Regions from separate parts of the Arthrobacter sp. 'calajunan' genome, predicted to be linked through region 1. Evidence: riboswitches for the same ligand, from Rfam matches in the RefSeq annotation. Region 1 holds a riboswitch; each other region holds the start of a gene.
What was found. Region 1 has a riboswitch for thiamine pyrophosphate ahead of RF641_RS13260 (ECF transporter S component). Riboswitches for the same ligand answer to the same signal wherever they lie in the genome.
Positions count from the first base shown of each region.

Region 2: it holds a riboswitch for thiamine pyrophosphate, as region 1 does, so the genes downstream of both, RF641_RS12500 (3-oxoacyl-ACP reductase) here and RF641_RS13260 (ECF transporter S component) in region 1, are expected to answer to the same signal.
Region 3: it holds a riboswitch for thiamine pyrophosphate, as region 1 does, so the genes downstream of both, thiM (hydroxyethylthiazole kinase) here and RF641_RS13260 (ECF transporter S component) in region 1, are expected to answer to the same signal.

Region 1 covers NZ_JBKZDY010000008.1:79,415-90,026, forward strand. Annotated here, with positions in the region: gene RF641_RS13225 (Na+/H+ antiporter subunit A) at 1-1,119, shown strand, start outside; gene RF641_RS13230 (Na(+)/H(+) antiporter subunit C) at 1,116-1,565, shown strand; gene RF641_RS13235 (Na+/H+ antiporter subunit D) at 1,562-3,163, shown strand; gene RF641_RS13240 (Na+/H+ antiporter subunit E) at 3,177-3,809, shown strand; gene RF641_RS13245 (monovalent cation/H+ antiporter complex subunit F) at 3,806-4,072, shown strand; gene mnhG (monovalent cation/H(+) antiporter subunit G) at 4,072-4,479, shown strand; gene RF641_RS13255 (DUF4235 domain-containing protein) at 4,545-4,796, opposite strand; TPP riboswitch at 4,871-4,989, shown strand; gene RF641_RS13260 (ECF transporter S component) at 5,054-5,674, shown strand; gene RF641_RS13265 (ATP-binding cassette domain-containing protein) at 5,671-7,995, shown strand; gene RF641_RS13270 (aminodeoxychorismate lyase) at 8,002-8,877, opposite strand; gene cls (cardiolipin synthase) at 9,069-10,565, shown strand.
Region 2 covers NZ_JBKZDY010000007.1:124,411-135,022, forward strand. Annotated here, with positions in the region: gene RF641_RS12470 (putative quinol monooxygenase) at 1-317, shown strand, start outside; gene RF641_RS12475 (5'-nucleotidase C-terminal domain-containing protein) at 397-2,682, opposite strand; gene RF641_RS12480 (hypothetical protein) at 2,882-3,091, opposite strand; gene RF641_RS12485 (HNH endonuclease family protein) at 3,264-3,965, opposite strand; gene RF641_RS12490 (hypothetical protein) at 4,220-4,843, shown strand; gene RF641_RS12495 (hypothetical protein) at 4,848-5,453, shown strand; TPP riboswitch at 5,518-5,611, shown strand; gene RF641_RS12500 (3-oxoacyl-ACP reductase) at 5,673-6,482, shown strand; gene RF641_RS12505 (LLM class flavin-dependent oxidoreductase) at 6,479-7,816, shown strand; gene RF641_RS12510 (siderophore-interacting protein) at 7,909-9,096, opposite strand; gene RF641_RS12515 (zinc ribbon domain-containing protein YjdM) at 9,297-9,644, shown strand; gene RF641_RS12520 (NADPH-dependent F420 reductase) at 9,714-10,376, opposite strand; gene RF641_RS12525 (LLM class flavin-dependent oxidoreductase) at 10,397-10,612, opposite strand, start outside.
Region 3 covers NZ_JBKZDY010000009.1:13,314-23,925, forward strand. Annotated here, with positions in the region: gene RF641_RS13720 (aldehyde dehydrogenase family protein) at 1-357, opposite strand, end outside; gene RF641_RS13725 (hypothetical protein) at 455-2,050, shown strand; gene RF641_RS13730 (GntR family transcriptional regulator) at 2,047-2,412, shown strand; TPP riboswitch at 2,799-2,893, shown strand; gene thiM (hydroxyethylthiazole kinase) at 2,883-3,677, shown strand; gene thiE (thiamine phosphate synthase) at 3,670-4,311, shown strand; gene thiD (bifunctional hydroxymethylpyrimidine kinase/phosphomethylpyrimidine kinase) at 4,308-5,732, shown strand; gene RF641_RS13750 (uracil-xanthine permease family protein) at 5,766-7,037, shown strand; gene RF641_RS13755 (sugar porter family MFS transporter) at 7,183-8,589, shown strand; gene RF641_RS13760 (SDR family NAD(P)-dependent oxidoreductase) at 8,661-9,395, opposite strand; gene RF641_RS13765 (FAD-dependent oxidoreductase) at 9,392-10,612, opposite strand, start outside.

The DNA.
Region 1 (10,612 bases):
TGCGTGATCGCGATCGCCGCGCCCAAGCGCTTCATGGCGGTGCTGATGGTCTCGGTGACCGGCTACGGCATGGTCGCGATCTTCGCCCTGCAGGGCGCCCCGGACCTGGCGCTGACCCAGCTGCTGGTGGAAACCATCGTGCTGGTCTCTTTCGTGCTGGCGCTGCGCGCGCTGCCCAAGCGCCTGTGGGTTGGGCTGACCCGCATCAAGTGGGGCCGCGCGATCCTGGCGATCGCGCTGTCGATCATGGTCGTGTACATCGCGATCGCGATGATGGCAGCCCGCGGGCAGGCGCCGATCTCTCTGGAATGGCCGGAACTTGCCTATTACGAGGGCTTCGGCAAAAACGTCGTGAACGTGGCCCTGGTGGACATGCGCGTATGGGACACCTTCGGGGAAATCACCGTGCTGGCCGCTGCGGCCACCGGCGTGGCCTCGCTGATCTTCGCCGGCCGCGGCTTCGGCCGAAGGGTGCGCGCCCACCAGGTGGCCCCGGGCAGCATCGACTCCGGCTCCGAGGCCATGGGCTCCCAGGCGGAGAAGGAGGTCGAGCTGCGCATCGCCCGGCGCTTCGCCGCCAGCTCCAACCAGGACTGGCTGATGGCCGGCAACACCCTGGTGGCCGAACGCCGCTCGATCATCTTCGAAGTGGTCACCCGCCTGATGTTCCACTCGGTGCTGATCATGTCCGTGTACACGCTGCTGGCCGGGCACAACACCCCCGGCGGCGGGTTCGCCGGCGGCCTGATCGCCGGCCTGGCGCTGACCATCCGCTACCTGGCCGGCGGGCGCATCGAGCTGTCCGAGTCCATGCGCATCGCTCCGGGCATGCTGATCGGCGGCGGCATCGCGCTGGCGGGGCTGTCCGGGATCATGCCGCTGTTCGCGGGGGACGAGATCTTCACGACCTACGCGTGGGAGTTCTGGCTTCCGGTCTTCGGCGAGCACAAGTTCGTGACCTCCACGATCTTCGACATCGGCGTGTACCTGGTGGTGCTCGGCCTGGTGCAGGACGTGCTGCGCTCGCTGGGCAGCGAGATCGACCTGCTCTCCGAGGGCCGCAGCCCCATCGAACAGCATGACCCAATCCAAGCGTCGCAGACGGGAGTCGGCCGATGAGCGTGAACATCACTTTCCTGGTCATCACCGGGGTGCTGCTGGCCACCGGGTTCTACCTGGTGCTCGAACGCACCCTGACCCGCGTGCTGCTGGGCATCATGCTGCTGGGCAACGGGGTGAACCTGCTGATCCTGACGGCCGGCGGGCGCAAGGGCGCGGCGCCGCTGTTCAAGCCCGACCTGCCCGCCGATCAGTACTCCGACCCGCTGCCGCAGGCGCTGATCCTGACCGCGATCGTGATCACCTTCGCGGTGACCGCGTTCCTGCTCGCGATGATCTACCGCTCCTGGACGCTGACCAGCGCCGACGTGCTGGCCGACGACACCGAAGACATCAAGGTGTCGCAGTCCACCGCCTATGACGAAGAGGAAGATTCGCCGGTGGCCGAGGACACGACCGAGTTCGTTGACGAAGAAGGCCGACCGATTCGCGAGGGGGAAGAGTGAATTTCCTGGATCTTGCTCCGCTGGCGGTGGTACTGCCGATCTTCGGCGCCGGCGCCGCCTTCCTGGTCCGCCGCCGCATCAAGCTGCAGCGCCTGATCACCATCGGCATCCTGTGCGTGACCCTGCTCCTGGAAGCCGGCATGCTGGCCGCCGTGTGGGGCGGGGAGAGCTACGCGGTGCATATCGGCGGCTGGCAGTCGCCGTGGGGCATCTCGCTGATGGTCGACGGCTTCAGCGCCTTCATGCTGCTGATCTCCACCCTGGTGTCGCTGGCGGTGCTGTTCTACGCGACCAGCCAGGGCCTGGCCGACGGGGACGAACCCGGGCCGGTGTCGGTGTTCCACCCGGCCTACCTGATCCTGCTGGCCGGCGTGTCCAACGCGTTCCTGGCAGCTGACCTGTTCAACCTGTATGTCGGCTTCGAGATCCTGCTGACCGCCAGCTACGTGCTGCTGACCCTGGGCGCCACTGCCGAGCGCATCCGCGCGGGCACCACCTATGTGGTGGTCTCCGTGGTCTCCTCGGTGATCTTCCTGATGGGCATCGCGATGACCTACGCGGCGACCGGCACCGTGAACATGGCGGACCTGGCAGGGAAGCTGCCGCAGCTTGACCAGGGACCGCAGCTGATCCTGCATGTGCTGCTGCTGATCGCCTTCGGCATCAAGGCGGCGGTCTTCCCGCTGTCGCTGTGGCTTCCGGACTCCTATCCGACGGCCCCGGCCCCGGTGACCGCGGTGTTCGCCGGCCTGCTGACCAAGGTGGGGGTGTACGCGATCGTGCGCACCGAGACGCTGCTGTTCCCGGGAGGCGCGGTGAACGCCGGGCTGCTGGTGGTCGCGGCGCTGACCATGGTCATCGGTATCCTCGGCGCGATCGCGCAGACCGACTTCAAGCGTATGCTGTCCTTCACGCTGACCAGCCACATCGGCTACCTGATCTTCGGCGTGGCCGTGGGCGGCGAGCTGGCCATCGCGGCGACCATCTACTACGTCGGCCACCACATCATCGTGCAGACCTCGCTGTTCATGGTGGCGGGGCTGATCGAGCGCCGCGCCGGCAGCGCGAACGTGACCCGGCTGGGATCGCTGGCCAAGCTGTCCCCGGCGCTGTCGCTGCTGTTCTTCATCCCGGCCATCAACTTGGGCGGCATCCCGCCGTTCTCCGGCTTCCTGGGTAAGTTCGGGCTGCTGCATGCGGCCGCGCAGGATGCAGACGCGTTGACCTGGGTGGTCATCGCCGCCGGCCTGCTGACCAGCCTGCTGACCCTGCTGGCGATCATCCGCGTGTGGGCCCGCATGTTCTGGCGCCGCGCGGCGGACGCCGAGATCCCCAACCCGGACCTGGTGGACGAGGCGGCGAAGGTCGCGGACCAGACCGCCGCCGGCGGCGCCCAGGCGCCGCACCTGGGCCTGAAGCTGGCCCGCGAACTCGAATCCGAGGCGCTGCCCTGGGGCATGCGCTACGCCACCGGCTCGCTGGTGGTGGCGGGCATCGCGCTGACGGTGTTCGCCGGGCCGATCTTCGAGTTCTGCCAGCGAGTGGCGGCGCAGCTGATCGCCCACGAACCGTACATCAACGCCATCCTGAGTTACTGAGCGGAGGGACAACATGCCGAACAAGAACCTGGCCCCGCGCGACCAGCGCATCGACGACGCGCTGGACACCGCCGGCGTCCGCCACCGCGCCACGCTCAAGCAGGAGTGGCCGCTGCTGCTCCTGCTGGTTTTCGTCTGGGGAGCGCTCTGGCAGGACTTCTCCCCGGGCAACCTGATCTTTGGCGCCGTCATCGCGCTGGTCATCGTGAACCTGTTCCCGCTGCCGCCGGTGGTGCTCTCCGGGCGGCTGAACCTCTGGTACTGCGTCAAGCTGTTCGGATGGTTCCTGGGCCAGGTCGTCGCCGCCAGCGTCCACGTCGCCTGGCTGGCGGTGGTGCGCGGGAAGAAGACGCGCAGCTCGGTGATCGCGGTGCCGCTGCGCACCGACTCGGACCTGATCGTGATGACCGTGGGCCATGTGCTGACGCTGATTCCCGGGTCCTTCGTGCTCGACGTGGACCGCAGCTCCTCGACCCTGTATCTGCACTACATCGACGTCGACTCGGCCCAGGAGGTCGCGAAGGCGCGGGAGAACATCCGCGACATCGAACGCCGCCTGATCATGGCCATCGGCAGCCAGGACGAGTACGAAGCCATCAAGAACGAATGCAGCCCCCGCGTGAGAAGGACAAAGGAGAAGCCATGATCGAAGTTGTCGTCTGGATCTGCGGCAGCCTGCTCGGGCTGGGCGCCATCGCCTGCCTGGTCCGTGTGGCGAAAGGCCCCTCAATCCTCGACCGGGTGCTGGCCCTGGATGTCATGCTGCTGATCATCTCCGCGGCCCTGTGCCTGGAGATGGCGTTGAACAGGCACACCGACTACGTGCTGTTCGTGGTCGCCGCCTGCACCATCGGGTTCATCGGCTCGGTGACCGTCTCGCGCTATGTCTCGGATCAGAGGAACGCGTAATGGACCTTTTCCTCGACATCCTCGTCGCCGTGCTGCTGATTCTGGGCTGCCTGATGTCCCTGATTGCCGGCATCGGCCTGCTGACCTTTCCCGACATGCTCACCCGCATGCATGCGGCCACCAAACCCCAGGTGCTGGGCTTCCTGCTGATCTTCGCCGGACTGGCCATCCACCTGCGCAGCTGGACCGTCATCCCGGTCCTCGTCCTTGCCTGGGCGATGCAGCTGCTGACCGCCCCGGTGTCTGCGCACATGATCGGCCGCGCCGGCTACCGCACCAAGCACGCGGCCAAGGAGACCCTGTACTCCGACGAGCTGCGCCAGGTCGTGGAGAAGGTGACCTCCGCCCCGCACACCGGGACCGTGCCGGAAATTGATCCGCAGGAGACCGGGCCGGACGCGAAATAACTTCAACCAACAGCAGCGGGCCATTCCCTGAGCAGGCAATGCCCCGCTGCTGTTGCGCTGGAGTGCTACTTGGTGAACTTGGCGATGGCCTTGGTGGTGCCGCGATCAGCCAGCACTTGGATGACCGCTGCGACCACGGCGGAGAACACGGCGAAGCCCAGCGCCTGGCGCATGGAAGCCTCGGCGGCTTCCTCGCTGCCCTTGCGCGGGGCGGTGTTGCCGGTGAAACCCTTCCAGACCTGATCGACCAGCTTGCTGCCGAGGAAGCCCGCACCCAGGGAAATGCCGGTTGCGATGAGCTTTTGTACTGCGTTCATGTGGACCTCACGTTCAACGTTGTGACTTATCGTTCCGTTGCCAGCTTACCTGCGGTATGGTGGGTGGGCAGTAATTATTCCGACAGGGGAGCGTCAAGCCGTTCGCGGCGAAAGGCGCTGAGAGTGCGATAGATCGCAGACCCTCGAACCTGCTCCGGTTAGTACCGGCGAAGGAAGTCGAGCATCTCGGATGCGGACCGGCGCTGGACAGCGCCCCGATTCCGTTCATCCCCCCTCCTGATCAAGGAGGACACCTCATGAGCACAACCCGCACGACGCAGCGCAGCACCTGGCGCGTAGTCGATATCGTCATCGCCTCGGTCATCGCCGTCGCTTCCGGCGTGGTCTTCTGGGCCTGGTCCGCGAGCTACGGCCTGTTCTCGCTGGCCTTCACCGCCTTCCCACCCGGCACTGCCCTGCTTACCGGCCTGTGGCTGTTCCCGGCGGTGCTCGGCGCGCTGATCATCCGCAAGCCCGGCGCCGCACTGTTCTGCGAGGTGCTGGCCGCCGTGGTCGAGGCGCTGCTGGGCACGCACTGGGGCATGCCGGTGCTGATTTCCGGCCTGGTCCAGGGCCTGGGCGCCGAGCTGGTGTTCGCGCTGTTCCGCTACCGTCGCTGGAACCTGCCGGTGGCGTTGCTTGCAGGCCTGGGCTCGGGCCTGTTTGCCGGCCTCAGCGAAGCCTACGTCGTGGGCAGCGTGGCCGAATACACCGAGTTCATGAAGCTGTTCCACGTGGGAGCCACCGCCGTGTCTGGCCTGGTCGTCGCCGGCCTGCTGTCCTGGTGGATTACCCGGGCGCTGGCCCGCACCGGCGCGCTGAGCAACCTCGCCAGCCGCCGCGCGCACCTGGAACCGGCGCTTGCGGTGCGCAAATGAGCGCCGCCGCCAACGGGCGTACGGCCCCGCTGACCCGGCAGGGTGTGGAGATCAGCGCGCGCGGCTTCACCTGGCAGCATGCCGAGCGCGACCGCCCGGCCATCGCCGGACTTGACGTGCAGATCCCTGCAGGTCAGAAGGTGCTCCTGCTGGGCCCCTCGGGGGCCGGCAAATCCACCTTCTTGCATGCGCTGGCCGGCGTGCTCGAAGTCGACCAGGACGCCGGTCCCACCGGCGAGCTGCTGGTCGGCGGGCAGGACGCGTTCGCGCGCAGCTTCCCGGTGGGCCTGATGCAGCAGGATCCGGAAACCCAGGTGGTGCAGAGCCGGGTGGGTGACGACGTCGCCTTCGGCGCCGAGAACCTGGGCGTCGACCCGCAGGAGATCCGCGAGCGGATCCCGCAGGCGCTTGACGCCGTGGGGCTCGGCGCACTGGGCTACGAACATCGCACGCAGGAACTGTCCGGCGGGCAGAAGCAGCGCCTGGCCCTGGCCGGGATCCTGGCCATGCGCCCCGGGCTGATGCTGCTTGACGAGCCGACCGCGAATATCGACCCGGGCAGCATCCCGCCGTTGCGCGATGCAGTGATCGGCGCCGTGGAGTCCACCGGGGCGACGCTGATCGTGGTGGAGCACCGGCTGGAGGCGTGGGCCCGGCAGGTGGATCGGGTGCTGGTGCTGGCCCCCGGCGGGGGGATCGCCCACGACCTGCACCCCGAGGCGCTGGCCGGGGACGCGGCGGTGCGCGCCGAATTGGCGCAGGCAGGGGTCTGGATTCCGGGCTATGTTCCGCAGACCTCGCCGGCGCCGAGGGCCGGCGGCGCCCCGATGCTGCACGCCGAGGAGCTGGTTTGCGCGCGGGGCGAGCATGCTGTGCGCACCGCCCCGGCCAGCTTCGAGGTCACCGGCGGCAGGGCCCTGGTGATCCGCGGGGAGAACGGGGCAGGGAAGTCCACGCTGGCACTGACCCTGGGCGGGCTGCTGCAACCTGTGTCAGGCCAGTTCGCCGCCAGCCCCCAGCTGGCCGACGGGTTGCCGCCCTCGCCGTTCAGCTGGAAGGCCGGAGCGCTGGTCGCCCGCATCGGCTCGGTGTTCCAGGAACCCGAGCACCAGTTCGTCACCCAGTCCGTGCGCGAGGAGCTGGCTTTCGCGCCGCTGCGCGCCAGGCACGGCGCGGCCGAGGAGCAGAAGTACGATCCGCGGCAGGTCGAGGCCCGGGTGCAGGAGTTGCTGGAGCGGCTTGGCCTGCAGGACTTGGCCGAAGCCAACCCGTTCACGCTTTCCGGAGGGGAGAAGCGCCGGTTGTCGGTGGCCACAGTGCTGGCCGCCTCGCCGGACGTGGTGATCCTTGACGAGCCGACCTTCGGGCAGGACGCGAACACCTGGCGCGAGCTGGCGCAACTGCTCATCGAGGAACTCGCCGAATCCACCGCGATCATCGCGGTGACCCATGACGAGCATTTCGCCGCGGCGCTGGGGGCCGACGAGCTGGTGCTGGCGCCGGCCGAGGTGGCCGCCGCGAGGACCTCGTCGGGGCCGATGCTGGACGCCCCGGTGGGGGACAGCTGGCTGGCGAAGATCAATCCGCTGGCCAAGTTCGGCGCGATCGCCGGGGCCACTTTGCCGCTGATCAGCACGGTGGACTGGGTTTCGGCGGCGGTGGTCATCGCGGCCACGCTGCTGATGCTGCCGCTGGCGGGGCTGGGCATCGGCGGGTTCTTCCGCCGCGGCTGGCCGCTGCTGGCGGCCGGCGTCCTGGCGGCCTGGGGCATCGCCCTGGTGGGCCAGGATTCGGGACGGGTGCTGCTGGATCTGGGGATCTTCGACATCACCGAGGGCTCGGTGGCCGGAGGCGTCGCCACGGGGCTGCGCGCATTGGCCATGGCGGTGCCGATGGTGCTGCTGCTGTCCACCACGAACCCCAGCGACCTGGGCGGCGCGCTGTCCCAGCAGCTGAAGGTGCCGCACCGTTTTGTGCTCGGTGCCTTGGCGGGCATGCGCCTGCTGGGCTTGATGGTGGAGGAATTCACCACGCTGACCCTGGCGCGGCGGGCCCGCGGCATCGGCAACCTGGGCACCGTGCGCCAGCGCGTGGGTGCGAAGCTCGGCCAGCTACTGGCGCTGCTGGTGCAGGCGATCCGCCGGGCCGGGCGCCTGGCCACCACCATGGAGGCCAAGGGCTTCGGCACCGGGCAGCGCACCTGGATCCGCACCGCCACCTTCACCCGGAGCGACGGTGCGGTGCTGGCCGCCGGCGTCCTGCTGGGCGCCGCGGCCATCGCGGCCGCTATCTGGGCCGGGACCTACAACCTGATCTGGTAGCCGGGGCTAGCGGATCGAATCCGCCAGGGCGGACAGCTGTTCGTGCAGCTCGGCGTCCATCCGGATCGGCTTGGCATCCAGGGTGCGCACCGGGGTGAGCAGGCGGACCGAGGACACCAGCCACACGCCGTCGGCCTGGTACAGGTCCTCCGGGCGCAGCGGGCCGTAGCCCAGCTCCCAGCCGTCCTGCTGCGCGGCGTCGAAGATGGCGCTCTGGGTGGTGCCGGGCAGGATGCCGGTTTCCAGCATCGGGGTCAGCAGGCGGCGAGTTTCCCCGTCGCGCTGGGCCAGCAGCACGGTGGCGGTGGGTGCTTCGAGCACTACGCCGTCGGCGGAGGTGAAGATGACCTCGTGGGCGCCGTGCTTGCGGGCGTAGCGCAGCGCCGCCATGTTCACCGCGTAGGACAGGGTCTTGGCGCCCATCAGCAGCCACGGTGCGCGTTCGGCGAGCTTCGAATCGTAGCCGCGGTCCAGGAAGAGCACATCCACGCCGGTTTCCCGCTGCTCCATGCCCACGCGCGGGGCGGGGGTGACGGTCACCCAGCACACGGCCGGGTCCTGGTCCAGTTCGCCGCGCATGGCCACCAGCTTGACTACTGCTTCCTCGGCGCCGCCGGTGGCGTCGAAGTCGGCGACAGCGGTGTCGACCGCTGCACGCCAGCTGCGCTCGTCCGGGATCGGCAGGTCGGAGGCCTCGGCGGAGACCGCCAGGCGAGCCAGGTGTGCCTCGATCTTGCGGACTGCCTGCTGGGTGTACAGCATCGACTCGAAGACCCCGTCGCCGCGGTTCACGCCCTGCAAGGTGACCGGGAGCTGGGGCGCGTTGATGTCGGCAAGGCGTCCGGCGGGATAGGCCGGATCGAGGAATACAAGAGAACTCATTCTCCAAGGTTATCGAATTTCCCGCCAAGCCCGCGCGCGAAGCCCCTGCGGAGGCTCATCTTGGACTGCATTCCGAGAAGAGGCAGGGGATTCGATAGGCTAGGCAAAGATGTTTTTCCCGCTTCTCTAACTGCGGGATGCGGCGCACACGCCGCAGACGCCCACGGGCGCTGACGTGAGGGGGTGCCGCGATGTGGCCGAGTAACGAAGTGATGCTGCAGATCGGCGGCGTTGTGTGGAGCATCCTTGTCGCGGCCGAGCTGGTGGTGCGCTACTTCATGATCGGCATCGTCCCCGGAAACCGGCGTCCCACCACGGCCATGGCCTGGCTGCTGGCCATCTTCTTCCTCCCGGTGGTCGGCCTGGTCGCCTACTGGCTGTTCGCCAACCCGAGGCTCTCGCGCCGCCGGCTGGAGAAGCAGAAGCGGGCGCACGACGAGATCATGCGCGGCACGGCCCACATGCAGCTGCCCGAGGAATTCCACTCCACGGAGGAATGGGTCGAATCGGCGGTCATCCTCAACCGCAACCTCGGCGCCATGCCGCTGGAAGGCGGGAACACCGTGCAGGTGCTCTCCGACTACCGCGGCTCGCTGGAAGCCATGCGCGAGGAGATCGACAAGGCCAAGCGCTACGTGCACATCCAGTTCTACATCATGGGCGACGACCCGGACTACGTGGATCCGGTGCTGGATTCCCTGGAAGCGGCCGTGCAGCGCGGGGTCAATGTGCGCCTGCTCTTCGACCATCTGGGCACGCTGCGCGTGAAAGGCTACCGCAACTTCAAGAAGCGCCTGAAAAGCTCCGGCATCATCTGGCGCCCAATGCTGCCCATCGACCTGATCGGCCGGCGCTGGCGCCGCCCGGACCTGCGCAACCACCGCAAGATCCTGGTGGTCGACGGCGAAGTCGCGTTCACCGGAAGCCAGAACCTCATCGAGCCCGGCTACAAGCGCGAATCCGCGCACAAGGTGGGGCGCGAATGGGTGGAGATGATGCTCCGCGTGGAAGGCCCGCTGGTGCGCAGCCTGGATGTCACCTTCGCCACCGACTGGTGGCAGGAGGATGACGGCCAAGAGGTGCTGATGGACATCACCGAGGCCAGGCACCCGCTGCCCTACGACGACCGGCCCGGCAGCACGCTGGCCCAGCTGCTGCCCAGCGGCCCCGGTTTCGGCGGGGAGAACAACCTGCGCCTGTTCAACACCCTGATCTATTCCGCCTCCGAACGGCTGATGATCACCAGCCCCTACTTCGTGCCGGACGACTCGTTGCTCTACGCCATCACCACCGCCGCCCAACGCGGGGTGGAAGTGCACCTGTTCGTCTGCGAGGAGGGGGACCAGTTCCTGGTGCACCACGCGCAGCAGTCCTACTACCAGCAGCTGCTGGAAGCCGGGGTGCGGATCCACCGCTACCCGGCGCCGATGGTGCTGCACACCAAGTGCTTCACCGTGGACAACGAGGTCGCGGTGGTCGGATCCTCCAACATGGACATGCGCTCGTTCAGCCTGAACATGGAAATCTCGGTCATGCTGCTTGGGCAAGAAATGGTCGATGCAGTGAACAAGGTGCAGAACGACTACCTGGAGATCTCCTCGGAGATCACTCTGGCCCAGTGGCGACGCCGTCCGCGCATGCAGCGCTGGATCGACAACGTGGCACGTCTGACCGCCACGCTGCAATAGCAATGGCTCCGGCGCACCATGCCTGGGCGCTCTGGATGCTGGATGTC
Region 2 (10,612 bases), on a different contig from region 1:
TCATCGTTGTTAAATATCAGGTAAAGCCAGAATTCACCGACAGCTTCATGGACCACGTTGCCGAGTTCACCAAGGCCACCCGCGCCGAAGAAGGCAACCTGTGGTTTGACTGGTCGATCAGCGTCGAGGATCCCAACGAGTTCGTGCTCGTCGAGGCATTCCGCGATGACGAAGCCGCTGGCGCCCACGTCAACTCCGCACACTTCGCAGCCGGCCTGGAGTCCATGCGCCCGCTGCTGGTAACCACCCCGAAGATCGTCTCCCGCAAGGTCGACGGCGAGGACTGGGACGCCATGGGCGAACTGGTCATCGACTAATTCACTCATTAAGCGTTGAAGGCGCGGACCCCGTCAGGGGTCCGCGCCTTCGCTCTACGCAGCTGGTGCGGCGATCAGCCTAGTGGCTGTTCTTGTTTCCGAAGCGGCGTACCAGCAACAGGAGGATGCCCAGCAGGACGATGCCCCCGGCTGCCATGCCGATCCAGGATGCGCTGAAACCAGTCTGCGCCAGGTCATCACGGTCATTCTGGTTGCCGTTGTCCGTCGGGGTGGCCGAAGCTGTCGGCGTGGCCGAGCTGGTCGGCTCGCCCGACTCGTCAGGAGTCTGTGTCGGGGACGGGCTTGCAGTGGGCGATGCGCTTTCCGAAGGCGTCGGGCTGGCCGGCGGCTCGGCGGCCACCACGGTGAACGTGGTGGAGATGCTTTCGCGCTGCACCTGCGAGATCAGCAGCTCGTAGTCGCCGGCCTCGGTATCTTCGGCGATCGGCAGGGTGAACGTGGTGCTTCCCTGCGCATCGGCCGCCGGAATGTCGGTGATCTCCAGCTCGCCTCCGAAGGCCGACGCGGTGATCTGAGCGCCTTCCTCCAGCCCGGTGATGGTGACCTCGATGTCCTGGCCGGCTTCCGCCTCGGTGGCGGAAAGCTCGATCTGGGCCCAGTCGGTGCCTGCGACCATCGCGCGGCCCAGCGGGGCCGGGTCGACGACGTCGTGGGACTTGAAGTAGTTCACGGTGGCCTCCAGGTCGATCTGCCCGGAGTCGGCGTGGTTCGTGCCCTCGGCGAAGGCCGCGAAGTTGTCGCCGCCAGCGGCCAAAAACGCATTTGCTGCAACCTGGAAGGTGGCGGCTTCGTCCAGCGGTTCGCCGTTGAAGGTGATGTCCTTGATGTGCTCCCCGCGAGGTGCGTCCTCGACGTAGGTGTAGGACAGACCCTCGGAGATGCCCAGATGCAGCTTGGACCGCTCGGAGCCCTCCGGCTGCCACTGTTGTTCCAGCGCCTCGCGTACCTGCGCACCGGTCATTTCGAAGGTGATCAGCGTGTTGGCGAACGGTTGCACATCGGCGGCTTCCTTGTAGGAAACTTGGCCGTCCTTGTCGCTAGGAACCTTCGGGGCCTTCGCATACACCAGGTCTGCGCGCAGGCCACCCGGGTTCATGAAGGCAATCTGCGCCGGAGTTCCGGCGAAGTCCTCATTCGAGGTGGCCCACAAGTGGATGTCTGCTACAGTGTTGCCCAGCGTGGATTCCACACCGCGGTCGGATCCCGGTTTCTTGCCACCGCGCAGGATATCGGCGGAAATTTCTCCGACCTTCACGTTGCCGACTTCTTCGGAATCCGCCACCGCCTTCTTCACGATGTTTTGTACTGTTGCGTTCGCGGTGTAGTTTGGCTTCCAGTCGCCGGCCTCGTCCTCAGTTGCCAGTGGCAAGAGCCCAGTCGAGAAGCTGGTCACTTCACCGCTGGTTCGGTCGACCACGAGGGAGATCTTGCCCAGGGTTGTGCCGTACTGGTGGGCTTGGATGACCGGACGTTTAGTGCCCGTGGGCCCTGCGATGTTATCGCACTTGTACCCCTGGTGGGTGTGGCCGGACACAATGGCGTCCACTTGCTCGCTGGCACCACGGACCAGCTCGCCGTAGGTGGTTTTCTCTGCGGCGATAGCTTCGCAGGTGGTACTTTCCGAGCCGTTGTGGGTCAACGCGACAATGACAGATGCTTCGCCGTTGGTCGTGTCGCCGTCGGAAAGCTGCTTGGCGACGCGGTTGACCGCTTCGAGCTCGTTGCCGAACGCCAGGTCCTTGATACCTGTGGGAGTGACTAATGACGGGACATCTTCGGTCACGGTTCCGATGAAACCGACGTTGATGCCATTGACTTCCCGAATCGCGTATTCGCGCAGGGCTGGGATCTTGGTGCCCTTTTCATACACATTTGCTCCAAGGGCGAAATCTTCACCTTCCTGCCCCGACGCAGTGGCGTAGCGGTTGATGACGCGCCTGTCGCGGCCACTGAGATCGTCGAATCCCTTGTCGAATTCGTGGTTGCCTACCGCGGAAACATCGAGCCCGCCCGCGGCCAACGCGTCAATGGTCGGGTTGTCGTCCTGCGAGGCCGAAGCGAAGGTCGAGGCGCCGATGTTGTCGCCAGCTGAGACGAACAAGGTGTTCGGGTTTTGCGCGCGCAGTTCGTCGACTGCTCCTGCCAGGACTGCTGCGCCGGCAGAGTCGCTGTTGGGAGCGATGCGCCCGTGGAAATCATTGATGTCCAAGATGTCCAGGGTGAAAGTTTCGGCAGCTGGCTCTGCCACCGTTGCGGCCTGGGCTACCGCGCAACCGGCCGCAACCAAGGATGCGGTAGCCAGGGAAGTCAGCGAAATGTTCTTGATCCGCCTGAGCGCAGGCATAGATTCTCCTCAGAGTTAAGCGTGTGACTTCTCTCATGTTTATCCCATGAAGGTGAACCTGTCGATGCTTGAACGTAAATTTCACGTATAAAACAGATCTTTTTGTGCAGCAAGAGTCCTGTTCGGTGGGTTGCATCACTGGAAATGCCGCATGCCCTGCCGATGCGGCAGGGCATGCGGTGAAAAAGAGTCGGAGGCTTTAGCGCTGGCGCTTGCGTCGTGGATCTCCGGCGGTCACCGAGGAAGATCCGACGATGCCGCTGAGGAGCAGCATGGCTGCCGCAATGAACATCAGGGTTGAAGTGACCCAGCAGGTGGTTGCCAGAGAGCGTTGGGAGTTGTCCAGCGCGAGCACGAAAATGCAGACGCTGGCCAGCAGCAGTACTACGCCGAGCAACCGTGACTTCATCGTGCACCCTTGAATTGTCGATTTTCGCCAAATAATCGCGAAAACAATTCGCTATCGGCTGGAATAACATCAATGATGCCATAAATCCAGCCGGTTGAACATACGCCCAAAGTGGTAATTTACTGGGAAACGCTCAATCTGTGGGTTGAGAACGGTTTCCGAAGATCTTCTGCTAAACGCAGGACGTCAGGATCTTCTTGATGGAATCATGCTCGGCTTGTGTCATCCATGCACCGTACTTGGCCTTGACCTGGGTCTGCCGCGACACGTATTCGCAGCGGAAGTCCTTGTTTGGTGGCAGCCATGTTGCCGCGTCCTTGTCGCCCTTGGCGGCGTTTGTGGGTCCGTCCGAGGCGAGGAGATTCAACGGATCGTTGGCGAACTGGAGGCGCTCATCCTTGCTCCATTTCTGGGCGCCCTTCTGCCAGGCGTCCGACAGCGCGACGACATGGTCGATCTGTACGGCGGAACTTGTGGTTTGGCCGCGCTCGAAATTGATCGTCTTGCCCGTGTAGGGGTCATGGAAAGTTCCGCTCAATACCACGCAGTCGACCCGGGCCGGTTTGTATTCAACATTGTCCAGATCGCGAGCGAGGATATCGTTGCGCGCATCGCAGCCGTTGTTGTCGGTATCTTTCCATCCGTTGCTGAATTGCTCGCGAGAGTAGCCGGTCTTCGGTGCGCGACCCTTGATGGCGATGTCTTCCAATTGGTTCAGGGACGTGGCATACGTCGCCTGCTGATCGGCTGTCGGGGTCGCGGCCTGGGCGCCGTTTGTCCCGGTGAAATCCGTGGAAGCCAGCGATGAGCAGGAAACCAGTCCGAGGGTGGATGCGACGAGAACTAGGGACAGGGTGCGGCGCAGCAGTCGCATGCGGTGGTACTTCTCCTTGAATATGCGGCGGGACTGCAATCCGCGGTCCCAGCATTCGACTCTATGTGCCTGCACCGACGAAACTCTGATTCGCTCCAGGTGTCTTGCTGTGATTCTCTTCTCGGAAGTTGGCAGGCTGAATTGAAAAAGTTACCATTTTGCCGCCATAATCCGCTGTGACAAGTATTGTTTTCTTTCGGTAGACGAAATATGGTCAGCATGATGCTGATTTGAATGACCATCGGGATGTTGCTGTGAAGAAGTTTCTGTATCCACTGCTGGCCGGCGTACTGCTGCTCAGTGCCTGTACGACACCCGTATCCAAGCTTAAACCCGTGGAACAGCAAGATCTCGGCGGGTATGACTCGGCCTGGGAAGCGGAACAACACGGTGACGATCCCTACGCGAAGTATTACCAAGAAGGTGTTCCGATTTTCTCAGAGCTGCAAACACAGGTTCTGCGAGCTACCCCGATCTTCGGCGACCTTGATACGCGTGATGATGTGGACGAATTTGCCATGGGACTTTCGGGATTTTTCCGATCCACGACCTTTATAGGCGAAAATGGCGAGCAAGAGGTTATCAACGATTCGACATCCATGAGCGGCACCGCGGAAGAAGCGGGTGATTACAAGGTTGAATTTGGTTGCTGGGGTGTTGGGCGCGCGGCCGTGCAGGTTTTCATCAACGTAGATTTTCCGGAAATTGGCATGGAGCCATCGGTCGAGATCCCATTGACCTGCGAGGTCCCCGCAGCAACCACCCACGGCGAGTTTGAAATCGGTCCATCCGCCGAGAGCTACAGCATTTTGGTTTCCGGTGATCCCGAAACCATCGGATCCTACGAACTCAACCTGTACCAAAATGATGGCAAGTGAGCGAATGAAGAAAATGCTGCCTCTGCTCGGAGCTGTAATTCTTGCGCTCACGTCCTGCACAACTCCGGTGTCCCAGCTCGGCCCGCTAGATCGCGAATCGCCCAGGCAACAGTCAAACACCCTCCAATTCCAGCAACCCGTCGAGGAATCGTCGCCTGAGGAGATCGCCCACCGCCAAGAAGTTGCACTGCACTACCCGCCGCTGATGTATCTGGCGATGGTCGGAATATCCTCAGACCCTACCGCTATGGACGGCATAGGATTCTGGCAGGGCGAAATCGAGCAGCGCGGATATCAAGGGTTGGTTGCATGGAACGCCGCACGCTTTCTGTACCAGCAAGGCGGAACCCTTGCGCCGGAAGAACTCTCCTTGGAAACAGATGGCTTACCGGGTCCCTATTTGATCAAGTTCAGTTGTTCAGGCGTGGGCCAGATCGACCTACGCGTCAGGGATGGGCAGAGCGCCCTGAAGCAAAAAGTCGTCCAATGCTCGACAGAAGCAAACGTCGTGGAAGTCGAACTTGACGAGAAAAATATCGAGAATCTGGTCATCGAGCTGATCCCGGAGCTCTCGGCTCCGGCGGGTTTTGAAGTCCAGGTCATCCAGTAGCTCCGGAAACACCCGGCGAAGACACGTGTTCGGCCGTCCCGGACGGCTTGTGGTACTAATGGGACGTAGTGACACGGGGTGCCGCCATGCGGCTGAGATAAAACCCGTCGAACCTGATCCAGTTAGCACTGGCGAAGGGAATGTCCTGGATACCTCGATGCCACGCATCTACGCCGGGGTCCCGTTCGCCTTGACACATCTTCAAGGAGTTCGAGCACCATGAACGCACACGCAGCAACCGACACCGCAGCTTCTTCCACCACCGCACTGCCGCTCAAGGAACAACTGGTGCTGGTCACCGGCGGCGCCCGCGGGCTGGGCGCGGCCATCAGCGCCGCTTTTCTGGACGCCGGGGCGAAGGTCGTCGTCAACTACCGCAGCTCGTCGCAGGCGGCCGAGGAACTTGCCGCCGCATTCCCCGGACAGGCGCTGGCATTGCAGGCCGACGTGCGCGACGCCGCCGGGCTGAAGGACCTGGCCGCCGCCGCGGCCGAGCACTTCGGCCGCCCGATCACCACCTTGGTCAACAACGCGCTGGTGGATTTCTCCTTCAACGCAGATGCCCGTTCCAAGGCAGACGAGCTGTCCGCCGAAGAGCTCACGGCCCAGTTCGCCGGCTCCGTGCTCGCACCCGTCGCCGCGATCCAGGCAGTGCTTCCGGGCATGCGCCAGACAGGGTTTGGGCGCATCGTCAACATCGGTACGAATCTGTTCCAGCACCCAGTGGTTCCGTACCACGACTACACCGCCACCAAGGCGGCGCTGCTCTCGCTGACCCGCACCTTCGCGGACGACCTGGGCCCGGAAGGCATCAACGTCAACATGGTTTCCGGGGGCCTGCTGCGCACCACGGATGCCTCGGCCGCCACTCCTGAAGAGGTCTTCGACCTGATCGCCTCCGGTACCCCGCTGCGCCGGGTGACCTCGCCGGCCGAGCTCGCCGACGCGGTGCTGTTCTTCGCCTCGCCGCTCTCGCGCGGGGTGACCGGACAGAACCTGATCGTCGACGGCGGCCTGGTCAAGGGATGAGCGCATCGAGGAAGCAGGCCCGGTTCAACCTGTTCATCTACGGCGCGGGGCACCACCAGGCGGCCTGGCGGGCGCCGGATTCCCCGGCCGAGCGGCTGGGCGAGACCGCGTACTACGTGGAACTGGCGCAGCTGGCCGAACGCGGCCTGCTGGACGCGGTGTTCCTGGCCGACGGCCAGGCCGTCTCCCCGGAGGCCGCGGCGGCCGGACCGACCTGGTTCTTCGAACCGTTCACGCTGTTGTCGGCGCTGAGCCAGCACACCAGCCGGATCGGTCTGGTCTGCACGGTGTCCTCCAGCTTCTACACCCCGTTCCATGCCGCCCGCATGCTGGCCAGCCTGGACCGGCTTTCCGGAGGCCGGGCCGGGGCCAATGTGGTCACCAGCATGTGGGACTCCGAGGCGCAGAACCACGGGCGTGAAACGCTGGGCGACCATGCCTACCGCTACGGCCGCGCCAACGAGTTCATCACGGTGCTGCGAGGGCTGTTCGGTTCCTACCCGTCGGCTGCGGTGCGGGCCGACCGCGCAGGCGTGTTCACCGACCCGAAAAAGCTCTCGCGCATCGACCATGCAGGCGAGCACTTCGGGGTGCGCGGGCCGCTGAACATTCCCGACGGGCCGCAGGGCGCCCCGGTCCTCTTCCAGGCCGGGGCCTCCGCCCAGGGGCGCGAGCTCGCGGCGGTCCATGCCGAGGCGATCTACGCGGTGGCCGCCGACCGGCGGATGGCGCTGGACTACGCGCAGGACGTGCGTTCCCGGGCCGCAGCGGCCGGGCGCGATCCGCAGGCCCTGGCCATCATGCCGGGGCTGGTCGCCTACGTGGGCCGCACCCTGGAGGAGGCCAAGGACAAGCAGCGCAGGCTCAACGACCTGCTGCCCGTCGAGCAGGCCCTGGCCCAGCTGGCGGTATTCGTGCACCAGGACACCAGCGCCTGGGAGCTGGATGCACCGGTGCCCGTACTTCCCTCCGCCGCAGACTTCACCGGCCCGGCCGGACGCTACGCGACGATCCTGCGGTTGATCGAGATCCACCAGCCGACGGTGCGCGAGCTGCTCGGGCTGCTGGCGGCCGGGGGAGGGCACTGCACCTTGGTCGGAACGCCGGAGATGATCGCCGACGAGATCGAGCTCTGGCTGGATACCGGGGCGGCTGACGGCTTCAACCTGATGCCGCCGAGCCTGCCCGACGGCTTGGCGGATTTCGTCGAGCTGGTGATCCCCGAGCTGCAGCGCCGCGGACGCTTCCGCACCGCCTACGAGCACCGCACGCTGCGCGGCAATCTGGGCCTGCCGGCGCCGGTGGCCGGGGACGCGCTCGCCGGCGCGCGTTAGGAGCTGCGTCGTGATGCGCTGGCGGGAAGACAAACGAAGTGGATTGCGTTCGTGGATTCTTCTCCGGGGCCGGCAGGCCGCCGGCACAGCGGTCAGCGCATCAGCCGTCCTTCGCGAAGCGTCCAGTAGGAGGAAATGTGGCTGGAGCGCTTCGACAGGTTCCAGCGGTCGCAGATGCGGCTGATGGCCTTGACGGTGCTTCGTTCAGCATGGGCCACGACACCCAGGCCTTGGTGCGGGACCGCCAGCGTCTGGAAAGCCTCGGCCAGGACGTCGCTGCGTCCTGCCGGCACGCCGTCGCGGGAAAGCCAGCGTAAATCAATGCCCTGGGGATGTTTCACGTCAAACATTGCTCCTTCGTCGGCAATTTCAAGCAGCGCCACACCCTGCGCGTGCTCCGGCAGCGTTTCGAGGATCTTGGAGATCGCCGGTATCCCGGCTTCATCCGCGGCCAGCACATAGTAGTCGGCGCCCAGCTGGATGGAGGTCTTGCTGCGCGCCGGGGAAATGACCAGCGCCGCACCGGGCTCGACAGTGCCTGCCCAGTGTCCGACAGTTCCGGGCTCGCCGTGGAGCACGAAGTCGATGGCCAGCTCATCGACCACCGGATCGATCCAGCGGATGGTGTAGGACTTCGAGCGCGGCACCTGCTCGCGCGGCAGCCGCTGGCGAAGCTCTCTCAGGTCGTAGGGCGGAACCAGCCCGAGGGCGGGATCCGCGGCATACACCTTGACGTATTCATCCAGTGCGCCGTTGGAGCGGTAGCCGTCGAGCTTCGGTGCGCTGGCCACGAGGCGCACCAGCTGGTCGCTGAGCTTCTGCACCCGGGTGACGGTCAGGACATGCTGGTCGATCTTGTGCCGAGGGGCTTCGACTTGGCTGACCGGCGGTGAATAGCGGGCCAACGGCTCCTCGTAGGTTTCGGAATACGGCCGCGTCTCCTGCGCGGCAGCGGGTGCTGCGTCAGACGCCGCGCCGGGAGCCGGCGGAGCGTAGTGGCTCGGCCTGAATGAGGTGCGCAGCGTCTTGTCCAGGACCTTGCGCGCCGCGGTGAGCGCCGCCGCGGCCCCGGCCCGTTCGGCGGCGGCCAGCAGTTCGTCGGTCTGCTGCTCGTTCAGCAGCGACCCCCTGGCGATGCTCTGATACAGGTGTTCCTTGGCTGTTGCCTGCCCGGCTTGGGCTCCGGCCTTCTCGGCAAGCTTGAGCACCTCAAGAGTCAGGCCCTCCTTGGCGGAGATGGACACCTGGGGGCCGTACTTGTTGTATTTGTGCTTCGACATGGTGTGCCTTCCCGCGCTGTTCGGGCTACTGCTCCTAGCCTGAGTATGAGCGAATCGGACCGGCCAGGCAAGGGCGAGTCCCACTGGCAGGGGGTCTCTGCCGGCAGCCGGAAAACGCCCGCTTTGCGAAGAGGAATCCGCTTCCGTCCGATATTCGATTCGGTCGACAATAAACAGGTCAGCTCACTAAAATTAGCTCCATGTCTGATACTTTGCCGCCATGCCCGAACTGCTCCAGCGAGTACGCCTACCAGATGGATGCGCTGCTGGTCTGCCCCGAATGCGGCCATGAATGGAATGCCGAGGCCGAGGCGGTTGAAACGGCCGAGGCAGTCATCAAGGACGCCGTCGGAAACGTCCTGCAGGACGGGGATACCGTCAGCATCACCAAAACCATGAAGGTCAAGGGGGCGCAGAGTGCGCTGAAGGCCGGAACGAAGGTGCGCAATATCCGTCTGGTGCAGGGCACCGGAGACCACGACATCGCCGCCAAGGTCGACGGCTTCGGCCAGATGGAACTGAAGTCCTCGATCGTGAAGAAGATCTAGGCTCTGGAACTTTCCTGCTAGGTCAATGCCCGCCCCTTCGGTTGAAGGGGCGGGCATTTCCCTCTGCGCCTACTGTCCGGGGAGCGGGGCCGCCGGGACGGCCAGGCCGATGAGCTCGGCCAGCCGCTCGCGGGGCTGGTTCGCGCCGAATGCCGGCTGCCCGGGCTGCAGCCGCACGCCCTCGGCCAACGGGCCGATCGGCAGCGGGTCGAAGCCGAAGGCATCGATGATCCGGCTGGTTTCCTCCACGTCCGCGGAACGGTCGCCGGCCAGCGCAATGGCCTTGCGCTGCTCGGCGCCAGCTGGACGGGCTTCGTCCTCAAGGTCGTGATAGCCCATGTGGTTGAATGCCTTCACGAGCCGCGAGCACGGCAGGAAGTCCTGGATCAGCGCGGAGGTGGAAACCCCCGAGGTGTTCAGGTCGTCGCGGATCCCGTCGGTCTCCCACCAGTAGTTCATGGCGTCGATGACCAGCTTGCCCTGAAGCTGCGCGGCCGGGATGCTCCGGTACTTGCCCAGCGGCAGGGCGAGGATGACGATGTCGGCCTGGCCGGCGGCGGTGGCAGGGTCCACGGCGACCGCGCCCGGGGTCAGCACCTCGATGGTCAGCGCGATGGCGCTCGGGTCGCCGGATCCGGCGATGAGTACCTTGTAGCCTGCCGCCAGCGCGCGGCGGGCGAGCACGGTGCCGATCTTGCCGGCGCCGAGGATGCCGATGGTCTGCTGCTCCATGTTCTCTGCCTCCTGGCTGCTTAGTTGTTGATCTTGGCTGGCTTCTCGGCGAGCATTTCGCGCACCAGCGGGATGACCTTGGTGCCGTAGAGTTCCACGGCCCGCAGGCGGGCGCCGGCGTCCACTGCGCCGCCCGAGTAGATCAGGTCGAAACGTCCGATGTCCAGGCTCTGCACGGTGGTGGCGATCTTGCGCGCCACGGTCTCCGGGGAGCCGATGTACAGCGAACCTTCGGC
Region 3 (10,612 bases), on a different contig from region 1:
GGCCGGCTGCAGCGCCAGCGGCACCTTGACGTTGGTGTGGTCCATCCATTCGGCCAAGTGGCGCAGAGCGAAGTCGATCTCCGCGCGGACCACGTCCACCTCGGAGAACTTCGCTTCGGTGGCGCCCTTGCCTAGGTCCTCGTTCAGCGCGGCGAGGAAGTCGTCCAGGTGCTCTTCGAGCATCTTCTCCAGCGCGCGCAGCTGCTGGACGCGGAAACGGCGCGGGTGGGTGATGCGGGTATCGGCGGAGTGGCGCAGGTTCGCCAGCGTGGCGGCGATTTTCGACGGATGCTCATCCACGGGCGGCGCGAAGTCGCCGACGGGATCGGGCAGCGGAGTGGAAGTAAACAGACCCATGAGTCGAGACTACGTCAACGGGCTGGACTTGACCTGATTGCGACCACCTTTATTTTGTATCAACTAGTTGGTACATTCTTTTCGAAAGGCGGGACCAATGAATAATTCGTTGACTTCACAGTTCGACAGCTTCGCGATTGCGGCCTTGGTCATCTACGTGATCCTGCGCAACCTCGCGTCCAAGGAGGGCGGAGACCGGCTGGCTCTGGCCCGCCGGCACGCCTTCTGGTGCGCGCTCATCGGATTTTTCGCCAGCACGTCGGCCGACTGGTTCAGCACCCTCGCGGCAATCCCGTACTACGACGAATCGCCGCTTCGCATTCCCGAGGCCATCGGGGCGGCCGCGACCCCGGCGCTGTGGGTCGCCTTCATCTACATCGCAGGGCAGTTCACCTGGCCCCACAAGCTCCGGCCGAAGCGCACGGCCTCGCTGCAGCCTCGGACCTTGTCCGGGCTGGTGCCCAAGTCCCTGGTCGGAATCATGGCGGCAACCTTCGCCGCCGGCATGCTGGCGATTTACAGCGTCCGCGACGTCACGGGCTTCGCCCCCACGCCGGAGGTCATCGAGGACGACGGCGACGGCTACTACATGACCGCCGATGCCCAGGACGGGTTGCGTTCGGCCGCAGAGGTCCTGCCCTATCTGGCACTGAGCCTGGTCCTCCTGCTGGTCGCCGCCTTCGCCGCCACCATCCTCATCCTGCGGCGCAAGCCGCTGGACGGCATCAGCGAGCACGACAACCGGCTGCTGCGCATCACCTGGCTCAATCGCCTCTACCGCACGGTGACGGTGCTCCTGGCCGGCCTCGCCGGCGAAGCCCTGCACTTCAAGGCACGGTGGATCTCCGATGACGCCGACAAATCCATGGGTGGCGAAGGCATCGAGTACTGGGAACGGATGAACGACCTCGCGGGCCGGTGGGACCAGACCGCCAACTACATCGCCCTGGCCATCACCGTCGTCATGTTCTTCTGGCGCCCGCCGGTGAACTTCGAATCCCTGCGGCCGGCCGTCTCCAGCGCCTTCACCCGGCTGCGCGAGCAGCTGTTCGCGGTGCAGTATCTGAGCGCCATGGCTGCCATCCTGCTGGTCGCCGTCGGATGGCCAATGCTGCCGAGCTCCGAGACGCAGGAGATGCCGACCGCCGAACGCGCCACCGCCATCCTGGCCCTCCTCGCGGGCGCGACGCTGTTCTACCTACTGGTCAACGCCGCCTACCTGGCGTACATGGCGATCAAGACCCGCGCGGCCGCGCGAATGCCCAAACCCGCCGCACGGCTGCCGCTGTGGACCTATGTCGTTGCCGGACTCCTGATGGCGGCCGGCCTGTACTTCCTGCTCTTCCCTCCGCTGGATCTGCTGTGGGGATTTGTCGCGCCGAACCGGTGGATCATTGCCGGGCTGGCCGCGGCACTGCTTGCCGCGCATGCAGGATTCGTCCTGCTCGTCCGCTCCGTGGCGATCCCCTGGCAGGTGGGAGCAGAGGTGGAAATCTGGTATCGGCAGGTGCTTGAATTCCGCTCGCTGCGCGTAGTCGCCGGCGCGTTCGTGGCCATGCCAATGATGGGATACCAGTTGTTCGCCGACTTCTCCCTGTTCGGTCTGCTGGTCTTCTGTGCGCCGGCGGTGCTGGCGCTTCCGCGCCCGCAAGGTTCGATGCGGCCGGAGACCAGTGACGCGGGCCGCCGATGAGCGCCCAGATCACCGTTGACCTGGACTCGGCGCTGCCGCCCTATGAACAGATCCGCGCCCAGGTGGCTTCGCTGATTTCGCTGGGCGAACTGGCCGCCGGGAGCAGGCTGCCCACGGTGCGCGCGCTGGCCGCCGATCTGGGTGTGGCCGCCGGCACCGTGGCCCGCGCCTACAAGGAACTGGAGGCCGAAGGACTGATCTCCTCGCGTCGCCGGGCGGGCACCGTGGTCAATGAGCTGCCAGGGCAGCCAGCGCTGGACGAGCACCTGGTCGAGGCAGTGGACAGGGTCTGGGCACTGGCCGCGGAGCTGGGGGTGGACGCGGCGACGGTCAAGGCGCTGGTTGCGCGGAGGACGCGATAGCTCGGTAACCCTGTCACCACCGCATCATTTCCCGAGCAACCGGGATTCGGTTGACGGTGTCCGCCCCTCTTTGTAGGCTCAGCCTAAGCTCACCGCAATGCTTGGAATGGATAACCTGTGGATCCGGTTTCGATTTTGATCGTCTGCGTTTTGGTCATACTTTGCGCGCTGCCGTTTGCCATAGGCGCCATGCGCAGTCTCGACCGACGAGCCGACGACCTCGAAGGATCTGACCCGGAAATCTCCAGGGCACTTCGGGAAGCGCGGAAGAATATCGATCGCGGCAGGGGCTACGAAGATCCGAGGCTCTAGCGGCCGGCATGGGCCGGCCGACTTCCAACGGCGTTAAGGATTTGTCCTTGCGCAGATATCTGCGTACCCTCGGGATCAGTGACACGGGGTGTCGGAGAAGCCGACTGAGATGAGACCCGTTGAACCTGAACTAGGTCAAGCTAGCGGAGGGATGTCGCATGACTCTGCCTATTGTTGCCCGCAATTACCGGGAACAATCCCCCTTGGTGTTCTGCCTGACAAACACCGTGGTTACCAACTTCACCGCCAATGTACTGCTGGCTTCCGGCGCGGCCCCGGCCATGACTGACCTGCCCGGGGAAGCCAGGCCGTTCGCCGCGGCCGCCTCGGCCGTGCTGGTCAACCTGGGCACGCCCACCACCGAGCAGCTGCGCGCCATGGAAGAAGCTGTCGAGTCGGCGAGCGCCGCAGGCACCCCCTGGGTGCTGGATCCGGTGGCCGTCGGAGCGTTGCCGGTCCGCACGGAATTCGCCCGGCGCATCGTCGCCCGCCGCCCCACGCTGATCCGCGGCAACGCCTCGGAAATCATGGCGCTGGCCGGCTGGGAGTCCTCCGGCCGAGGTGTGGATTCGCTGGACAGCGTGCAGGAAGCCACCGCCGCCGGGCGTGAGCTGGCAGTGAAATACGGTTCGGTGGTCGCGATCTCCGGCGAGGCGGACGCCATCATCGACGCGCAGCGCACCGTGCTGGTGCACACCAACGGCATCGGCCTGACCCGCATCACCGGCGGAGGCTGCGCCCTGGGTGCGGTGTGCGCGGGCATGCTCGCGGTGCATGAGGACCCGTTCGAAGCCGCCGTGGCGGCCCATGGTTACTACGGCCTGGCCGCCGAAAAGGCGCTGGCCGCCAGCTCCGGGCCGGGCAGTTTTGCCGTGGCCTTCCTCGATTCCCTGGCGGCCGTTGAGCCCGCCGCACTTGAGACCCTGAACTGTGAGGAAAAGACCTATGCGTGATCTCGGAGCCTACCTGGTGGCCAACACCGCCAGCTGCAGCCCGCATAGCACCCTTGAGGTGATCGAGGCAGCCGTGGCCGGCGGGATCCAGTGGATCCAGCTGCGCGCCAAGGAGGAAAGCGCCCGCGAGTTCTTCGAGCTGACGCTTGCGGCCGCAAAGCTGACCGAGGGCAAGGCGCAGCTGCTGGTCAACGACCGCATCGACGTATTCCTGGCGGCCCGCGCCGCCGGGGCCGCGGTGGCCGGCATCCACATCGGGCAGAAGGACGTGCCGGTGTCCCTGGCCCGCCAGCTGATCGGCGAGGGCATCATCGGGCTCAGCGCCTCCACGCGGGAGCAGATCGCCCAGGCCAACCTGGATGCCGAGTTCATCGACTACCTGGGTGTTGGCGCGGTGCGCGCCACCCCGACCAAGAAGGACCACCCCACCCCGCTGGGCCTGGACGGCTTCGCGGAACGCACCGGCTGGACCGCGCTGCCCTGCGTGGCCATCGGCGCGGTGACCGCCGATGACGCCGCGGCCATCCGCGCCGGCGGCGGCGCCGGGATGGCCGTGGTGCGCCCAGTCTGCCAGGCAGATGATCCGCGCAGCGCCAGCGCCCAGCTGGTTTCCGCCTGGGAGGCGGCCAAGTGAACATCCTTTCCATCGCGGGCTCCGACCCGTCCGGCGGCGCCGGCATCCAGGCCGATCTGAAGGCCATTGCCGCCAACGGCGGCTACGGCATGGCAGTGATCACGGCGCTGACCGCGCAGAACACCCGCGGGGTCAGCGGAGTGCAGGCCATCGACGGGGATTTCGTCACCGCGCAGCTTGAAACGCTCAGCGCGGATGTGCGCATCGACGCGGTGAAGATCGGCATGCTGGCAAACCAGGAGATCATCGGCGCTGTCGCCGCCTGGCTGGATACCGTCAACGCCCCGGTGGTGCTGGACCCGGTCATGGTGGCCACCAGCGGCGATGCCCTGCTGGAGGACGCCGCCGCGCTGCACCCGCTGCTGGCCCGCGCCACCGTGATCACCCCGAACACCGCCGAGCTCGGCGCGCTGCTCGGCGAAGCCGCCGCGCAGGACTGGGAGCTCGTGCTGGAGCAGGCCCGGCGTCTGGCCTCCGCCCACGACGTGCTGGTGCTGGCCAAGGGCGGGCACCTGGCCGGGGCGCAGTGCCCCGATGCGCTGGTCTCCGCCGCCGGGGTGCTGGCCGAGTTCAGCTCCCCGCGCCTGGCTACCAAAAACACCCATGGCACCGGCTGCACCCTGTCCAGCGCGCTGGCCACCCGCTTCGCCGCCACCGGCGACTGGGCGACCGCGCTGGAACAGGCCAAGGGCTACCTGTTGCGCGCCATCGGCGCCGCTGACGAGCTGCAGGTGGGCTCCGGGCACGGGCCGGTGCACCACTTCGTCGACTTCTTCGGCGCCGCGGATCCGATGGCCGCCTGGTGGGAGGACATCGCACCGCTGCGCGCGGGCATTGACGAGCTGGAGTTCATCGTGCAGCTGGCCGACGGCAGCCTGGAGCGCGAGAAGTTCGAATACTACCTGGCGCAGGACGCCCTGTACCTGCAGCGCTACGCGCAGGTGCTGGCGCAGGCCAGCGCGCTGGCCCCTGAGCTGGATTCCCAGCGCTTCTGGGCCAAGGGCGCCGGGGAAATCCTGGAGGGCGAGCTGCAGCTGCACCGCAGCCACCTGGTGGAAGGACTGGCGAACCCGTCGGCCACCACGCTGAACTACGTGAACCACCTGTCCTCCTGCAATTCCAGCTACCCGGAGCTGATCGCCGCGATCCTGCCGTGCTACTGGCTGTACCAGGACATCGGCAAGCGGCTTGCGGCGGCCAACTACGAAGGCCACCCCTACGGCGACTGGCTTCAGACCTACGCCTCGGAGGAGTTCGACGAATCCACCGCGCAGGCCATCGGGATGGTGCGCGCCGCATGGAAACTGGCGGACCCGGCGCAGCGCGAGCGGATGCGCCAGGCGTTCCTGCGTTCCAGCGAGCACGAGCTGGCCTTTTTCGCGCAGGCCCATGCCGAGAGCGTAGAATTCTCTACGGCCTAAAACGCGTTGGGGCCGCAGAGTCTGGAGGACTGCATGAGTTGGAGCATTCACGGCAACGGCAAGACCATCACCCCCGGTGAGGTTGTTGCCCCGGATGAGCGGCTGCATTGGCCGCAGACGATCTCCATCGGCACGCAGCACATCCTGGCCATGTTCGGCTCCAGCATCCTGGTTCCCACGATCACCGGGTTCCCGGTCACCACGACCCTGCTCTTCACGGGCGTGGCGACCATCCTCTTCCTGCTGATCACCAGGAACAAGGTGCCCAGCTACCTGGGCTCCTCCTTCGCGCTGATCGCCCCGGTGGTCGCGACCACCAAGGCCCACGACATGTCCGCGGCGCTGGGCGGCATCGTGATGACCGGCGCGCTGCTGTTCCTGGTGGGCCTGGTGGTACAGAAGACCGGCACCGGCTGGATCCACGCGCTGATGCCGCCGGTGGTCATGGGCACCATCGTCGCGCTGATCGGCCTGAACCTGGCCGGCGCCACCTTGGAACCCATGCAGAAGTTCCCGGCCACCACGTTCCTGACAGTGATCGCCACGGTGCTGGCCACCGTTGTGTTCAAGGGCCTGCTGGGGCGCCTGTCCATCCTGGTGGGGCTGGTCGCCGGCTACCTGATCGCGCTGGCCCAGGGACAGGTGAACTTCGCCAAGGTCGGCGAAGCCGCGTGGTTCGGCCTGCCCGAATTCAACACCCCGAGCTTCCACCTGGACACCGCGCTGATGTTCCTGCCGGCGGTATTCGTGCTGATCGCGGAGAACATCGGCCACGTGCGCACCGTGGGCGTGATGACCGGCCACGACCTGACCGCGTTCAACGGCCGCGCGCTGATGGCCGACGGCGCCGCCAGCATGGTGGCGGGCTTCGGCGGCGGCTCGGCCACCACCACCTACGCGGAGAACATCGGCGTGATGGCTGCCTCCCGCGTGTACTCCACCGCCGCCTACTGGGTGGCAGCGATCGCCGCGATGGCGCTGGCGTTCATGCCGAAGGTGGGCGCGCTGATCGGCACCATCCCCGAGGGCGTGATCGGCGGGCTGGGCATCGTGCTCTACGGCATGATCGGCATCGTGGGCGCGCGCCTGTGGATCGAGTCGAAGGTTGACTTCGGCAACCCGATCAACCTGATGACCGCCGGCACCGGCCTGATCATCGCGATCGCGGTGACCAGCGAAATCGCCTTCGGCCAGTTCAAGCTGGGCGGCATCGCCCTGGGCACCATTGCCACCCTGGTGGTCTTCCACCTGATGAGCGCCGCGGCGAAGCTGCGCGGCAACGACCTGTCCCAGACCGGAGCCTAGGTCCGCTCTTCTCCACCGCTGCGGCGGCCGGAATCCCCCATCGGGTTCCGGCCGCCGTTCCCGCTTAAGCCGCTGAGCTGAGCTTATAGTAAGGGTACTTTCCAAAAAGTGACGGGGGCCCGTAATTCCGCTACGATGAGCAACTATGACTGCGACCACATCTGATGGAAAGATCTCTGCACGCCTGATCTTCGTCGCCCTCGGGGCGGCGCTGGGCGGTTTCGTGTTCGGCTACGACTCGTCGATCGTCAACGGCACGGTCGACGCCGTGGAACATGAATTCTCGCTGAACGCGGTAGCCGTCGGCTTCACCGTGTCCTGCGCGCTGCTCGGCGCGGCACTGGGCGCCTGGGTGGCCGGCGTAGTCTCCGAACGCGTAGGCCGCGTGCGCACCATGCTCATCGCCTCGATCCTGCTGCTCGTCTCCGCGATCGGCTGCGGGCTCTGCTTCAGCGCCGTGGACCTGGTCATCTGGCGCATCGTCGGCGGCATCGGCGTGGGCTTCGCCTCGGTGATCGCCCCGGCCTACATCGCCGAGATCTCCCCGGCGGCGCACCGCGGCCGGCTGGGCTCCATGCAGCAGATGGCCATCGTGCTGGGCATCTTCGTGGCCTTCCTGGTCAGCGCGCTGCTGGTGTTCGTGATGGGCTCGGCGGACGCGGTGGGGCTGTTCGGCCTGGCCGCCTGGCGCTGGATGTACCTGTCGCTGGCCGTTCCCGCTGTGCTCTACGGCCTGATGGCGCTGCGCCTGCCCGAATCCCCGCGCTATCTGGTGGAGCGCGGGCGCTATGTCGAGGCCGCCTCGGTGCTCACCGGCGATATGGGCCTGGAACCCGGCAAGCCGACCGAGGACAAAATCGAGGAAATCCGCGCCACCGTGCATGTGGAGCGACGCCAGCAGTTCAAGGACCTGCTGGGCCGCTTCGGCTTCCACCCGCTGGTCTGGGTGGGCATCCTGCTCTCGGTCTTCCAGCAGTTCGTTGGCATCAACGTCATCTTCTACTACTCGACCACGCTATGGAAGTCGGTGGGCTTCGCCGAATCCGATTCCTTCACCATTTCTCTGATCACCTCGGTGATCAACGTGCTGGCAACGATCGTGGCGGTGCTGCTGATCGACGTGCTGGGCCGCAAGCTGCTACTGATGATCGGCTCCGGCATCATGACGCTCTCCTTGGGCGCGATGAGCCTGGCCTTCGCGCAGGCGGTCACCGTGGACGGCGCGGTCTCGCTGCCCGGCTCCTGGGGCATGGTCGCGCTGGTCGCGGCGAACCTGTTCGTGATCGGCTTCGGCGCCACCTGGGGCCCGGCGGTATGGGTGCTGCTGGGCGAGATCTTCCCGAACTCCATCCGCGCCATGGCCTTGGGCGTGGCGGCCTCCGCGCAGTGGATCGCCAACTTCGTCGTATCCACGACCTTCCCGGCGCTGGCCGAGGCGGGCCTGGCCCTGGCCTACGGCATCTACGCGTTCTTCGCGCTGCTGTCCCTGGTGTTCGTAGCCTTCCTGATCCGCGAGACCAAGGGGCGCACACTGGAGGACATGACGCTGTAGCGGCCGGCATCACGGCGCAGGCAAGGAGGCGGGAACCCAGCACAGTTCCCGCCTCCTTGGGTCGTTAAAACCTACTGCGCCGTGTAGCCGCCATCCACGGCCCAGACCGCGCCGGTGACCAAGCTCGCCTCAGGCGAAGCGAGAAACCCGATGACGTTCGCGACTTCCTGAGGGGTGCCGAGCCTGCCCAGCGGCTGCCGGCTGGTCATCCGGGAACGCACTTCCGGCGGCAGCCTCCGCAGAAGTTCGGTGTCCACGTAGCCCGGGGCTACGGCATTGACCCGGACCCCTTGCGCGGCGTAGGTCAATGCCGTGGATCGCACCAAATTCACCACCCCGGCCTTCGCCGCCGAGTAAGCGGCGGAATTCGCCTGGCCGACCAGCCCGAGGATCGATGAGATGGCCACGATGGAGCCGGATCCCTGCGGAACCATATGGCGCAGCGCATGCTTCATGCTCAGCGCGGTACCACCGAGGTTGATGTCCAGCACCCGGTTCCAGGAGGAACTGTCCAGCTCATGCAGCGGCCCCTTGGTTTCGGCGATGCCGGCGTTGGCGACCAGTACATGCAACGGGCCGATGTCCCGTGCCGAGGCGAAGAGCCCGGCCACTGAATCTTCGTCGGAGACATCGCAGCAGACCGCCAGCGCGTGGTGTCCTTCGGCCCGGATCCCGGCAGCGACATCCTCAGCCCGGGCATCGACATCCCCGATGACCACCCGATACCCGCGCGAGGCGAGCAGCCGCGCGGTGGCGGCCCCGATGCCGGTTGCCGCCCCGGTGACCACTGCGGCATCGGGGCTCACCGCTGGCGCACCTCGCGGGTTTCACCGACCAGCTCGAGGATGTCACGCCCCAGCCGGTAGCCGAACACCAGCGCGGGGCCGATGTGCGAGCCGTAGCCCGGGTAGCCTCCCCCGAACACCGACACCGCGGCGGCGCCCACCGAGTACAGGCCGTCAATGCGGCTTCCGTCCTCGCGGATAACCCGCGACCGGTCGTCCACGTCAATGCCGGCAAAGGTGCCGATGTCCCCCATCTGCACCTTCGCGGCATAGAACGGGCCCTTGGCCAGCGGGGCGAGGTTCGGGTTGGGCTTGTGCTCCATGTCCCCGCGGAAGTGGTTGTAGGCGGTGGAGCCGCGGCCGAATTCGGTATCCTTCCCGGCGAGCGCATCGCGGTTGAAGCGCTCGATGGTCTGCTCCAGGCCCTGGGGGTCCACACCGATCTTCGCCGCGAGGTCCGCGATGCTGCGTCCCTTGTGCAGGTAGCCGATCCGATGGAAGAAGCCGCGCGGCACCGGCCACGGCTTGGCGTAGCCGATGCCGTACTTGTCCATAAGCCGCTTGTCGCCGATGATCCAGGCGTAGACGTCCTGCTCGTTGGCGTGGTGGTCCAGCATCTGCCGGCCGAAGTCGTGGTAGCTCAGTGCCTCGTTGCCGAAGCGCTTGCCGTCGCGGTCAACGGTGATCATGCCCGGCAGGCCGATCTGCCGCAGGTGCGGGAAAAGCCGCTGCGCGCCGCCGCGCAGGTACTTGAAGACCGTGACCGGAGCCCAGGAGGCCACCGAGGAGACGTTGTCGTTGATCCGGCCGCCGGCGGCCATGGCCATGCGGGCCGAGGAGCCGTCATGCCCCTGGGTAGGGGTGAAGTGCTGGCCGCCGAGGGTGTCATGGGCGAAGTACTTCTGGCGCAGCTCGTCGTCGGCCGAGAACCCTCCGCCGGCCAGGACCACACCCAGTTTGGCGTTGACCAGACCGGCGTGCTTGCCGCCGAGCACCGCGCCGGTCACGGAACCGTCCGCAGCGGTGCGCAGCTGCTGCACCGGGGTGCCGGTCCAGACCCGCACCCCGGCATCCAGCGCGGAGCGGACCATGCGCACCATCAGCGCCGAGCCGTTGGTGCGCTTGATCGGCTGGCCGTGCAATGCGATGTCCTTCCAGGTCTTCAGCAGCTTGGCGGCCACGTAGGTGAAGGACTTAGGGGACTGGTTGGCGTGCAGGAACTGGGTCAGGTCCGGCCC